4 regions of the Bacillus sp. C-3-6 genome follow, and region 2 is predicted to be linked to each of the others. Evidence: riboswitches for the same ligand, from Rfam matches in the RefSeq annotation. Region 2 holds a riboswitch; each other region holds the start of a gene.
What was found. Region 2 has a riboswitch for S-adenosylmethionine ahead of ACW0JX_RS24435 (methionine ABC transporter ATP-binding protein). Riboswitches for the same ligand answer to the same signal wherever they lie in the genome.
Positions count from the first base shown of each region.

Region 1: it holds a riboswitch for S-adenosylmethionine, as region 2 does, so the genes downstream of both, ACW0JX_RS17060 (amino acid ABC transporter permease) here and ACW0JX_RS24435 (methionine ABC transporter ATP-binding protein) in region 2, are expected to answer to the same signal.
Region 3: it holds a riboswitch for S-adenosylmethionine, as region 2 does, so the genes downstream of both, ACW0JX_RS01795 (methionine ABC transporter ATP-binding protein) here and ACW0JX_RS24435 (methionine ABC transporter ATP-binding protein) in region 2, are expected to answer to the same signal.
Region 4: it holds a riboswitch for S-adenosylmethionine, as region 2 does, so the genes downstream of both, ACW0JX_RS02060 (cyclase family protein) here and ACW0JX_RS24435 (methionine ABC transporter ATP-binding protein) in region 2, are expected to answer to the same signal.

Region 1 covers NZ_CM137247.1:3,333,388-3,336,746, reverse strand. The annotation lists gene ACW0JX_RS17065 (VanW family protein) at 84-995, shown strand; SAM riboswitch class I at 1,224-1,332, shown strand; gene ACW0JX_RS17060 (amino acid ABC transporter permease) at 1,402-2,070, shown strand; gene ACW0JX_RS17055 (amino acid ABC transporter ATP-binding protein) at 2,090-2,851, shown strand; gene ACW0JX_RS17050 (amino acid ABC transporter substrate-binding protein) at 2,863-3,359, shown strand, end outside.
Region 2 covers NZ_CM137247.1:4,730,305-4,733,663, reverse strand. The annotation lists gene ACW0JX_RS24450 (toprim domain-containing protein) at 192-536, shown strand; gene ACW0JX_RS24445 (thioredoxin family protein) at 540-848, shown strand; gene ACW0JX_RS24440 (hypothetical protein) at 1,001-1,345, shown strand; SAM riboswitch class I at 1,471-1,578, shown strand; gene ACW0JX_RS24435 (methionine ABC transporter ATP-binding protein) at 1,757-2,782, shown strand; gene ACW0JX_RS24430 (methionine ABC transporter permease) at 2,775-3,359, shown strand, end outside.
Region 3 covers NZ_CM137247.1:331,917-335,275, forward strand. The annotation lists gene pruA (L-glutamate gamma-semialdehyde dehydrogenase) at 1-692, shown strand, start outside; gene ACW0JX_RS01790 (cysteine hydrolase family protein) at 963-1,508, opposite strand; SAM riboswitch class I at 1,751-1,856, shown strand; gene ACW0JX_RS01795 (methionine ABC transporter ATP-binding protein) at 1,980-2,999, shown strand; gene ACW0JX_RS01800 (methionine ABC transporter permease) at 2,989-3,359, shown strand, end outside.
Region 4 covers NZ_CM137247.1:385,443-388,801, reverse strand. The annotation lists gene ACW0JX_RS02070 (nucleotidyltransferase domain-containing protein) at 1-14, opposite strand, end outside; gene ACW0JX_RS02065 (PRK06851 family protein) at 127-1,236, opposite strand; SAM riboswitch class I at 1,386-1,498, shown strand; gene ACW0JX_RS02060 (cyclase family protein) at 1,584-2,216, shown strand; gene ACW0JX_RS02055 (hypothetical protein) at 2,245-2,625, opposite strand; gene ACW0JX_RS02050 (ATP-binding protein) at 2,855-3,359, opposite strand, start outside.

The DNA.
Region 1 (3,359 bases), 1.4 Mb from region 2:
ATATTGTAAAATGATTGTAACAAAACATACATAAAAATGAAATAAATACATAATAGTGATGTTGGGGAAAGGGAGAGAGTATATTGTTCCGTAAAGTAAAGGGTATATTAGTTGGGGTGTTATGTGTAGCTGTAGTGAGTGGCTGTGGTGCAAAAGTAAGTGATGTTGCATTGGTAAGTGATATTGGTGGGCACACTGTAGAGGCTAAAGCAGAAGTGCAAGATACTATTAGTTTAGTTGATGGTCGAACTGGTACTGAAGTGAAAAAATTAGATTTATCTGGTTTAGGCTATTTTGAAGATGAAGCGAAATTTAAAAAGTCTGTAACAAAGGTTGTTGGTGAGGTTGGAAAAAGCGTCGACAAAAAAATGGTTCCTTCACGTATAGCACCTGATGGAAGTTGGCAAGAAGGAAAACCTTCTTATGAATTAATGGAAAAAGAATTAGTAGATAAATTGTTAAATGTTGGTATGTGGGATGCTACGTATCAGTTGCCGATCGTGGAGAAAAAACCAGTCGCAACATTAAGTGATGCGCAAGGAAATGGTACGGTAATTGGTAGATATGAAACGAACTTAGGTGGTTCAACAGGTGGCCGTATTGAGAATATTCGTTTGTCAGCAGCGAGCATAAATGGAGTTGTGTTAGCAAAAGGAGACCGTTTCTCTTTTAATTCATTAATCGGTGATACAACACCAGATAAAGGATATCAATTAGGGAAAGAAATAGTTGATGGTAAATTAGTAGATGGATATGGCGGTGGTGTTTGTCAAACATCTTCAACTTTATACAATGCAGCAGATCAAGCTGGCCTGAAAATGGTGGAGAGAACTACACATTCTAAAACGGTAGGTTATGTTCCACAAGGAAGAGATGCTACAATTGCATATCCATATTTAGATTTAGTATTTGAAAATACGAATGATGCACCTGTGAAGCTTTATATGGGCATTCAGGGTGGAAAGCTAGTTGCTGAAGTACATAAAATGAGATAAGTATAATACCTTTATAAAAAAGCCATTATTTCTAAGTTTGATAGAATTAATGGCTTTTTTGTGCAATCAATATTACACCTCAAGATATAATGAACAGGAGGAAATTTAATAGGAGTAAGACAGTCTAAAAAAGCATTAAATTTAATTCATAGTTTTCTTATTGACATTATTAGTAATGGGGTGTATTCTTCATAATAACAACTAAATAAATGGAAAAATTTATTGGTTTTCTTATCAAGAGAGATGGAGGGACTGGCCCGATGAAATCTCAGCAACAGGCTGTATCAAAGTACTGTGCTAACTCCAGCGAACGCAATAGGCGTTTGAAAGATGAGGAGAAATGGATTCACATTTAACTCTTCTTATATGCGTAAGAAGAGTTTTTTGTTTAGAGAGGGGGGATAGAGTGAAGTTTGATGTAACGTATTTTTTAGAAAGTTTTCCGCAATTATTTAAATATGTATACATAACTTTAGGGATTACTGTAGTTTCAATGATTATTTCCTTCGTTATAGGGATCGGCTTGGCGATCATAACGAAAAATAAAACGAAATATTTATATTCAATTGCAAGAGTGTATATCTCTTTCTTTAGAGGAACCCCGTTATTAGTTCAATTGTTTGTTTTATATTTCGGATTACCACAAATCTTTCCGACATTTACAGTGCTTACAGCTATGCAAGCAACTTTAATTGGCCTAAGTTTAAATAATGCTGCTTATTTATCAGAGATTATTCGAGGTTCATTAAATGCTGTGGAATCAGGGCAAATGGATGCCTGTTTATCAGTTGGAATGACAAAGGCGCAAGCGATGCGACAAATTATTTTTCCGCAAGCTATTCGTGTCGCAGTACCGTCACTTGGAAATAATTTTGTTGGATTGTTAAAAGAATCTTCGTTATCTTTTGCACTTGGGGTGGCTGAAATTTTAGCACAAGCGAAAATGCTAGCGGCACAATCATATCGTTATATGGAAAGTTATTTAGCGGTAGCGATAGTATATTGGATTATTACAATCGTAATTAGCTGGGGACAGAAAAAGTTAGAAAAGAAACTTGATGCACCATATTTGTAACAGAAATGAGGTGATATATATGATTGAGATAAGAGATTTGTATAAGTCTTACAAACATAATGAAGTACTAAAAGGGATTTCACTTACTGTAAATAAGGGAGAAGTAGTAGTCATTATTGGACCTTCTGGTTCGGGTAAATCGACATTATTAAGGTGTTTAAACTTATTAGAACAACCGAATGATGGCAGTATTAGAATTGAAGATTTAGAGATTCATGCGAAGAGACTTTATAAAAAAGAAATAATACAATTGCGTCAAAAAACGGCAATGGTTTTTCAAAATTATAATTTATTTAAAAATAAAACAGCATTGCAAAATATTACAACGGCATTAACGGTTGTACAGAAAAAAAGTGAAGAAGAGGGAAAGGGAATATCGAGAAAAATATTAAAACAAGTAGGCTTAGCTGATAAAGAAGATTTTTATCCAACAATGTTATCAGGAGGGCAACAGCAAAGGATAGGGATTGCTAGGGCAATGGCTTTAAATCCCGCAGTATTATTGTTTGATGAACCGACTTCCGCACTTGATCCAGAATTGGTGAATGAGGTATTGCAAGTTATTAAAGACTTGGCAAGACAGCACATAACGATGGTTGTTGTTACACATGAAATGAATTTTGCAAAAGAGGTGGCGGATCGCGTTATATTTATGGCTGATGGCATTATTGTAGAGCAGGGAACACCAGAAGAAATTTTCCGAAACCCACAAAATGAACGTACGAAAAAGTTTTTACGACAATTGAATGCTTCAGAAGAAGGCAATCATTTCGTTATTTAGGAGGAAGAATTGTGAGGAAATCATCATTATTACTAACATTAGCATTAACAGTATCAGTTGGAGTTTTATCAGCTTGTGGTTCAAATACAGCAAGCGAAACAACAAATGAAAAAGTAGTAAAAGTTGGGACATCTGCAGGTCGTAGTCCATTTATTTTTAAAGAGGGTGAGAAAGTAAAAGGCTTTGATGCTGAAATTATTGAAGCGGCTGCTAAAAAGGCTGGGTATAAAGTAGAATGGAATGTTTCTGATTTTGAGGGATTATTTGGCTTATTAGATTCAGGACGAATTGATACAATTGCAAATGAACTATCAGTTTCTCCGGAAAGAAAAAAGAAATATGATTTTTCAATTCCGTACGTGTATTCTGGTTCTGTATTCGCGGTGAAGAAAGATAATCATACCATTAAATCGCTAGAAGATTTAAAAGGTAAGACTGTAGGTGTCGGGCTTGGTACAGCTGGAGAGCAAGAATTAAAAGCATTAAATAAAAATAATGCTTTTACAAT
Region 2 (3,359 bases):
CTTCATGTCTAAGAACCTTCCGCACGAGAAGATAAAAAGCGTCTTCTGTACGGAAGAACCTTAGCCAACAGGGCTAAACAGTCGGTTTCGCTTTTCTTTTGCAAAAATAAACAGGAAACAACATGAAAATAACGAATATACTATATACTAAGTTCAAGGTTGTATAGTATATGGTGATCGGGTGATGACATATGATTTATGTGGAAAAAGTCATTATTGTAGAAGGTACATCAGATAGAAGAAAGATTGAATCTATTATTCGTGAACCAGTGGAAATTGTTTGTACAAATGGTACAATTGGTTTGTCGAAAATGGATGAGCTCGTTGATCAGTTTTTTGATAAGGAAGTGTATGTGCTAGTGGATGCTGATGATGCTGGAGAAAAGTTAAGGAAACAATTTCGAAAAGAATTTCCGCAAGCCGAGCATATCTATATTGATCGCTCGTACCGAGAAGTGGCAACTGCGCCATCTACACACTTAGCAAATGTATTATGGGGAGCCGACATTGACGTTTATACAGAATATTTACGGTAAGGAATGATAGAAGTGATCGATTGGACAGGAGCCGAAGCTACAGCCCTAATAGAGAATGAAGAAAAAACAGTGTTATATGTATATACTCCAATGTGTGGAACATGCCAATTAGCAAAAAAGATGTTAACAGTCGTTGAGATGACAATTGAAGGCCTCAAAATTGGGATGTTAGATTTAAATTATGCTCCGCATTTAGCGAAAGAGTATGGGATTGAAAGTGTACCTTGTTTACTTGTTTTTGAAAATGGGACACTGATGAAGAAGATATATGCATTTCATTCGGTTGAATATTTATATACGGAATTAAAGTAGGCGGCAAAATTTTTGCCGCCTCGACATATTTCTTGGGAAATATGTCGAGATGCAGGATGGATACAGTATTTGTCGAGCGAAAATAACAGGATTGCTCTTTATTGAGAGGGAATGGTATGTAATAGAAAGTGATATGAAGGATGTGATTTAGGGTGAAATTATATTCTTTGCTTCAATCATTTGTAAATTACGCTAATGGTCAATATCATTTAGAGCCGCTTTTAAGACGAGAGGAGAAAACTGTTAATTTCCGCTTTAGAGATGAAAGTTGTTCGTTACAAATTTCAAGAGATTATATAGAGCTGCTACAAGAGGAAAGAGGAACGGAACAAATCATTTGCTTAGACGAAAAGGATATAGAGCAATTGGTGAATGGAAATGTACGATTGCAAATGTTAATGAACGATGGGCGTGTACAATATTCGGGAACGTACCAAACGATGTTATTAGTGGAATCGATGTTTCATATATGTAAACCGATGTCAGTAGGTGCTTAAAATTCTGAAGTTTCATTTTTTACGAAAATTTCTGTTGACATGGTAAGTGTATATTGATACAATTCAAGTCATAAAATATAGACAATTTCATAAATTTCAAATCAGACGAAAATTGAATCTGATTTCTCTTATCAAGAGAGGTGGAGGGACTGTGCCCTGTGAAGCCCGGCAACCGTCAACTTATGTTGAAATGGTGCCAATTCCTGCAAAGCGAATGCTTTGAGAGATGAGAGAGAGGGATAATGTTGTTATATACGCATATAAACCTTTCTGCTTCTCTAAAGCAGAAAGGTTTTTTTATTGTTTGAATGTGGAGGACATTCAAATAATAAAAGTAATGATAACAGTGGACTACACGCATTAAAAATAAAAAATTGCGGAGTCGACCTAAACAAAAAAGGGGTGAACATCATGATTCTATTAGAGAATGTAAGGAAAATATATAAGGCGAAAAGCGGTGATGTCACTGCTGTAGATAACGCCAATTTAAAAATAGAAAAAGGCGAAATATTTGGTGTTATCGGATATAGCGGCGCTGGAAAAAGTTCTTTAATCAGATTGTTTAATCAGTTAGAGAAACCGACTTCTGGCCAAATTACAATTGCGAATCGTGTTATATCAGCAATTACAGGAAGTGAACTTCGTAAGGCAAGGCAAGAAATCGGAATGATTTTTCAGCATTTTAACTTACTTTGGTCACGAACTGTACGTGAAAATATAGAGTTTCCACTTGAAATTGCAGGTGTTGATAAAACGAAGAGAAGAAAACGTGTTGATGAATTAATTCATCTTGTTGGATTAGAAGGAAGAGGAGACGCGTACCCATCTCAGCTGAGCGGGGGACAAAAACAACGCGTTGGGATTGCAAGAGCATTAGCTAACAACCCACAAGTACTTTTATGTGATGAAGCAACGTCAGCTCTTGATCCAGAAACGACAGATCAAATTTTGGATTTACTATTAGACATTAATAAGCGCCTTGGTTTAACAATTGTACTCATTACACATGAGATGCACGTAATTCGAAAGATTTGTAATCGAGTGGCGGTAATGGAGAGAGGAAAGATTGTAGAAACGGGTCCAGTACTTGATGTATTCCGTAATCCGAAGCAAGATATTACGAAACGATTTGTACAGCAGTTAACAGATTCTGAAGATACAAATGAAACGATTGAAAGTTTAATTGAAAAATATCCAGATGGAAAAGTGATTCGTTTGCAGTTTATCGGTGAGGCTGTAGAAAGACCAGTGCTTCAACGATTGATGCAACGCAGTGATATAGAAGTTAGCATTTTGCAAGGAAATATCGCACAAACGAATAACGGTTCTTACGGTAGTTTAGTTGTTCATTTAAATGGTGAGGAAACAGCGATCCAGCAAGCAATAGAAGGAATTCATCAAGATCAAGTAGAGCTGGAGGTGATTGCACATGGATAAGTTACTCGCAAATGTTGATTGGAATCAAATGTTAGAAGCAACTGGTGAAACGTTATATATGACGGCAATCGCAGCTCTTGCGACATTTGTTTTAGGACTAATTTTAGGATTGTTACTTTTCATGACAGCGAAAGATAATTTATGGGAAAACAAATCAATTAATACGGTGATTGGAGCATTCGTAAATATATTCCGTTCTATACCGTTCATCATTTTAATTATTTTATTAATCCCATTCACAAAGATTCTTCTTGGAACAATTCTTGGAGCAAGTGCAGCGCTGCCAGCTTTAATTATTGGGGCGGCACCATTCTACGCGAGAATGGTTGAAATCGCACTTCGCGAAATTGATAAAGGTGTAATTGAAGCTTCAAAAGCAATGGGAGCAAAAACAAGCACAATTATTTTAAAAGTATTGATTCCAGAATCGTTACCAGCATTAGTATCTGGTATTACAGTTACGACAATTGCTTTAGTAGGCTATACAGCAATGGCGGGAGTTGTTGGTGCTGGTGGTCTTGGAACACTTGCTTACTTAGAAGGATTCCAGAGAGGGAATAACGATGTAACAATCGTT
Region 3 (3,359 bases), 830 kb from region 2:
AAATGGGCGGTAAAGATACAATCGTTGTTGATAAAGAAGCAGATCTTGAATTAGCAGCTAAGTCTATCGTTGCATCAGCATTCGGATTCTCAGGACAAAAATGTTCTGCATGTTCTCGTGCAGTAATCCACGAAGATGTATACGATCACGTATTAAATCGTGCTGTTGAATTAACAAAAGAATTAACAGTTGCTAACCCAGCAGTATTAGGTACAAACATGGGTCCTGTTAATGACCAAGCTGCATTCGATAAAGTAATGAGCTATGTTGCAATTGGTAAAGAAGAAGGTAGAATCTTAGCAGGTGGAGAAGGAGACGATTCTAAAGGCTGGTTCATCCAACCAACAATCGTTGCTGATGTTGCAGAAGATGCTCGCTTAATGAAAGAAGAAATCTTCGGACCAGTAGTAGCATTCTGTAAAGCAAAAGACTTCGATCATGCACTTGCAATTGCAAACAATACGGAATACGGTTTAACAGGTGCTGTTATTACTAACAACCGTGACCATATTGAAAAAGCACGTGAAGACTTCCACGTTGGTAACTTATACTTCAACCGTGGATGTACTGGTGCAATCGTAGGTTACCAACCATTCGGTGGCTTTAACATGTCTGGTACAGACTCTAAAGCTGGTGGACCTGATTACTTAGCACTTCACATGCAAGCAAAAACTACTTCTGAAACTTTATAAGAAATAGTAGAGGAGCTCTTCACAAAGTGTGAAGAGCTCCTTTTAAAATTGAAACCCCATATATTACCGTCGTTCGAAGAGAATGAGCTAAAACCTATTAATACCGGGATAAACATGTAAACAGAAATAAAATAATGAGAAAAGTTGACGTATTAGTCATATTTTTTAGTATTCATTTTGAGAATTTCCTGTATAATACAATTTGAAAGAAAATCTATGGTTCGACAAGGAACACTCCTTTCGGTTTTGCTCACTGAAAGGAGTGTTTTTTTATGTAGCTAAAAATTCTTTCGTGCTTATTACATTTGCATATACGCCATTTAAACTAGCTAAAATTGTATTGTGAATATAAACAGCTGGTATAGTAGCGTTCTTAAAAGAAAGGTCTTTTGTAGCACAAGCATCGTGTATAACGGTACATTGAAAACCAAAATCAAATGCAGCCCTTACTGTAGCATCAATACACATATGAGTCATCATCCCGCATACGACGACATGTTCAATGTCTAAACGCTGTAATTGCTCTAGAAGATTAGTTTCTCGGAAGCTATTTGGATAATGTTTGACTATAACTGTTTCTTCTCTAAGTGGACGTACGCTTTCGTGAATATGTACACCTTCTGTATTAGGTAGGAAAAAAGTAGCGTCATCTTTTATAGCTACGTGTTGGATATGAAAAATAGGTTCGCTGTTTGTTCTAAAGTGTTGTAATAACTGATTAGCATATTCGCTTGCTTCTACTGGATTACGCAATTCCATCTTTCCATTTGGAAAATAATCGTTTTGAATATCGACGAGTAAAAGAGCTGTTTTCATATATTTATCTGCCTCCGAGTTTCATATTCAAATAAATTTATTCAATTCGTAGAGAGGATTCTCCTGTTTAAAAATATGAGGAAGAAGAATTTTAAATAACCTTGAAAGTTACTATTTTCTCATGAATTTTCATCTAAAAATTTTAATAAAGGAATAATTAATATTTTTCTAAAAAATGTATTGACTCTTATTATTCTGAGTTCTATAATGAGAATTAATTAAATGACAATTAAATCGATACATTCTTATCCAGAGAGGTGGAGGGACTGGCCCTACGATACCTCAGCAACGGGTTTTTTAATACCGTGCTAACTCCAGCAAGCCATATAAAGGCTTGGAAGATGAGAAGATGTGAACGAGTACATATAAGTGCTCTCCTTCTTATCTTTATGGTTGATAAGAAGGAGAGCACTTTTTATTTTACCTCGAAAGCTCTACTTCAAGTTTTTACAGCATATAGGAGGGGAAAAAATGATTTCTTTTAACAATGTAAGTAAAGTGTATGAATCAGCTGGGCGATCTGTTCATGCGGTGGAGGATGTAACATTATCAGTTGAGAAAGGCGAAATTTTTGGCATTATCGGTTTTAGTGGCGCTGGAAAGAGTACATTATTACGCTTAGTAAATATGTTAGAGAGACCAACGTCAGGAACGATTGCAATAGATGATAAAGATATTACATCATTATCGACGAAAGAATTGCGCAAACTAAGACAAAGAATCGGAATGATTTTTCAAAGCTTTAATTTATTTAATTCAAGAACAGTGTTTGGGAATATTGCTTATCCATTAAAGTTAGCGAAATTGCCAAAGAACGAGATAAAGGAACGAGTGAATGAACTGCTGAAGTTTGTAGGGTTAGAAGATAAAGCAAACTATTATCCAGAACAGCTATCAGGGGGACAAAAACAACGTGTTGGTATTGCTAGAGCACTTGCGACATCGCCAGATATTCTTATATGTGATGAGGCAACATCAGCCTTAGATCCAGAAACGACGACAGAAATTCTAAACTTATTAAAGAAAGTAAATCGAGAATACAATTTAACAATCCTTCTTATTACACATGAAATGCATGTTGTGAAAGAAATTTGTCACCGTGTAGCTGTAATGGAGAAGGGAAAAGTTATTGAAGAAGGAAAACTGTTCGATGTTTTCACGCAACCAAAAACAAAGACGACTCAAAACTTTGTACGTTCTGTTATTAATGATCATTTACCAGAAAGTGTTCTAGCGAAAATTCAAAATGGTGGTCAAATTTATCGTCTAACATTTACTGGTGAGGAGACAGGACAGCCGGTACTATCATATATCGCAAAAAACTATAACGTCGATGTAAATGTACTGTACGGAAATATTATTGAACTTCAAAATGTGCTATTTGGAAATCTGCTTGTAGAATTGCAAGGTGAGCAGAGGGAAATTCAAAAAGCATTACAACATCTAAGACTGCAAGTGCAGCTGAAGGAGGTAGAAGCTCATGCGAGTTGATTGGAGTATATTTTGGCCGCGCATACTAGATGCGACGGGGGATACCCTCTTAATGGTAATTGTAACCCTTATATTCGCTACAATTCTGGGTATACCTCTAGGTTTACTTTTATATGTAACGAGAAAAGGGAACTTTTTAGAAAATAAATGGGTCTTTTCTATTCTTAACATCATAATTAATACAATTCGTCCGGTACCATTCATTATCTTTTTAGTAGCTTTAAGTCCACTAACGAGAAGCGTTATTGGAACGACGATTGGAACAGCAGCAGCAATTTTCCCGATGACGTTAGTCGCATCAATTGGTATTGCTAGAATGGTTGAAACAAATCTTGTTTCCGTTCCGAAAGGAGTAATTGA
Region 4 (3,359 bases), 880 kb from region 2:
ATTTTCTCTCTCATTGCATAACACCTCCATTTTTTGATTATTTCCTTGGAAATTCGACAAATACAATACTAATTTTACTACATACTAAAAAAACTGTCAGAAATTACTGACAGCCTAATGAAACGTCTATTGTTGCTTTTCAATTACAGTAGCAGCAATTCGTTCAAACTCTTTTTGAATCTCCTCTTTATATGCATCTACTATTGAAAAATCCATAGCAGCAATATAAATTCGTTCTAATTTATCACGAACCGATTTTGCTTTCGCTAAGAAAGACATCGCCTCATTCATTTTTGCTTTATATTGAATGGAAACATCACGAATTTCCTTCGCATATTTCTCATCCGTCCCTGGCGTAACAATAAGGGCATACATATCAATAATTTCATCACCCTCGCGACTTGGAAAATATTCATGTGGTGCGGTGCTATCAAAAATTGCAAAGCCTAATTCTCTTACGATAACCATATCAAGACTATGCGGGTCAAATCCGCAATGATATACTTCAACTTCAAATCCTTTTTCTTCAGCTGCCTTAGCTAACTTTTTGAGCATCGTTGATTTTCCAGAGCCTGGGCGCCCTTTTATAAAATAACGATGTGGTAACCCTTCTGTTAAATTAGGAACAAAATCAACTGCTCCTTTCGGTGTAGCAGCTCCTAAAAAACGATGTTTTACAAGCGATTGTCTCCCGTTTTTATCTGCAAATAATTTCTGGATTAGCTGATTGGTTAGTTCATTTGCTTTATTAAAATCTATATTATCAATATATATCTTCTCCCACTCATCATGTATAACCAATGCCTCTTTAAAACGTGCGTAAGCAGACTGAAAAGCTTTGCTTGCTTCTGAAACAAATCTTTCAATTTCTAACTTCTGCTTTCTTAGTTTATCTGAGTCCCAAGCAATTCCTAAATTTATATACTCTTCAACAACTCCTGGCATTTTTGGCTCAATAACATGCGGCGATGTCCCATCAACAATTCCTGCTTTTAATTTTGGGATAATTACACCATCAACCGATTTATTATCAGAAGAACAATGCAAAAATTCAATATCATATCCTTTTTCAATCCATTCACGACCTATTGCCTTTATTAAAGAAGATTTTCCCGTTCCTGGGCCACCCTTTAAGATAAATAATCTGTCTAATCCTTTTAAATTCTCTTCGTATAAATTGTGAAATCCCCTAGCTGTATTACCACCAGCATAATAATTTAATATATTTCCTGTCACTGCACTCACTCCTTCGCAGCATTCTATTTACATAAGCTACAATATGCGAGCAGCTTTATTTGGGTGAATACCTATTTTGTATTGCACGAAAAAAGGAAATGAATTACAATTTAACTATCGGAAAATTCCGATTTTAAAAACTGAATACTTCTTTATCAAGAGAGGCAGAGGGACCGGCCCTTTGAAGCCCAGCAACCTCAGTTTATACAAACTGAATAGGTGCTAATTCCTGCAAAATGCATTGCATTTTGGAAGATAAAACTCAACTAGCATGTAAAGCTCATCTTTCTTGATACTGAAGGATGAGCTTTTTATTATTTGAAAAACATATATTGGAGGTATGTAAAATGAAAGTAATTGATCTATCGCAAACATTTGAAAATAATATGTCTCAATTTCCTGGAACACCTAAAATACAACTAGAAGCTGTTACAAGTGTTGAAGAATCAGGCTATCAAGTTACAGATTTTCATTCTGTCGTTCATGTTGGCACGCATTGTGATGCCCCTGCGCATTTTATTTCAGGCGCAACGACCATCGATCGATTACCGCTGGATCAATTTGTAGGCGAAGCTGTTCTTATAGATGTAACACATATTCAAGAACGCAAATTACCTAAGGCAGTATTGCATAATGCTGATATAAAAGAAGGTGATATTGTTATTTTTCATTCTAATCTATCCACCAAATGGAATACAGAAGCTTATGAGAAAGAAGCATTTTATCTTTCTGAAGAATTAGCTAAAGAACTAGTGCGATTAAAAGTAAAATCTATCGGTTTAGATTTCATTTCTCCTGATGAAGTCACAACAGAAACATCACCGATTCATCACATATTACTAGGGAATAATATTTACTTAATTGAAAACTTAACAAATCTAGATGCTATCGAAACAAAACGTTTCTTTTTCTCAGCAGCACCTTTAAAAATTAAAAATAGTGACGGTGCTTTCGCAAGAGCATTTGCTGTTATTTTTTAAACACAGCCTATAAAAAAAGCAAAGGCCACTATTGGTCTTTGCTTCTATATTTTCTATTTAAATTAAGAAAGAATTGTTCCACACGGGGACGCACCCAAGCTAAACAATCTATCTCTTTCTTCTTTGTGCAAGCTATCTCTTCTCCATCTACCATTTCAACAAGTTCTAGTTCTAACAGTTGCCTCGTGAATGCTAACATATTCACTTCTTCGGATGGATACTCTTCTTTTAATTTCTCCTCAATTTCCCCCAATAAAAAACCGTCACGCATCATTGCCAATGCATCAATCCAAAGTGGCGGCATTTCATATTTTTCTCCTGTAATTGTATCTTTTACAATATAATTCTTTTGCTCTTTTCGAAATTGAATCGTGTGTAAACATACAGTCGAATTTAATGTTAATTCCATCATACCACCTCTTTCATAATATCTGCATAGAAAAAAGGATGCGTGTGCACCCCTTCTTATCTTTTCATAACACCACTGAACCGCTACATGAGCAATCAATCTCATGTCGATATTTTCCTCCATTATAAACGAAGTATTTTATAAAAAAAACCCTTCTTGAAACATTTTATAAAATGTTTATATTTACACAACAAGAACACTTTTCTGAAAAATCTTTTCTCCCAATACATTAAACGGTCGGCAGAAAAATTTCTACTTTCGTTCCTACTCCTAGACTACTTTGGATCGTGATACTCCCTTGATGTTCCTTAATAATTTTATATGTAATCATTAACCCAAGTCCTGTACCAGTCTCCTTTGTTGTGTAAAACGCCTTGCCGATTTTTTCTAACTTCTCATTCTCTATACCAAATCCTTGGTCTTCAACAGAAATACACAAATGTCCTTGCGTTTTTTGATATGCACGAATATGAATTTCTCCACCCTCTGGCATTGATTCTATTCCATTTTTAATGATATTTAATAACACTTGTTTTAATTGCTTGTCATCACCGTTTATAGCCGGTAAATTCCCATCTACTTGTAAATGACATTTAACTCTATATTGCGTTGCATAACTTTCCATTAGATGCACAACATATAGAAGGATGTCTCGTATATTACACCTTTCATAATTTGTTGGCTTTGGTTTTCCTAACAACATCAATTCACTAACAAATCCATTAACCCTTTCA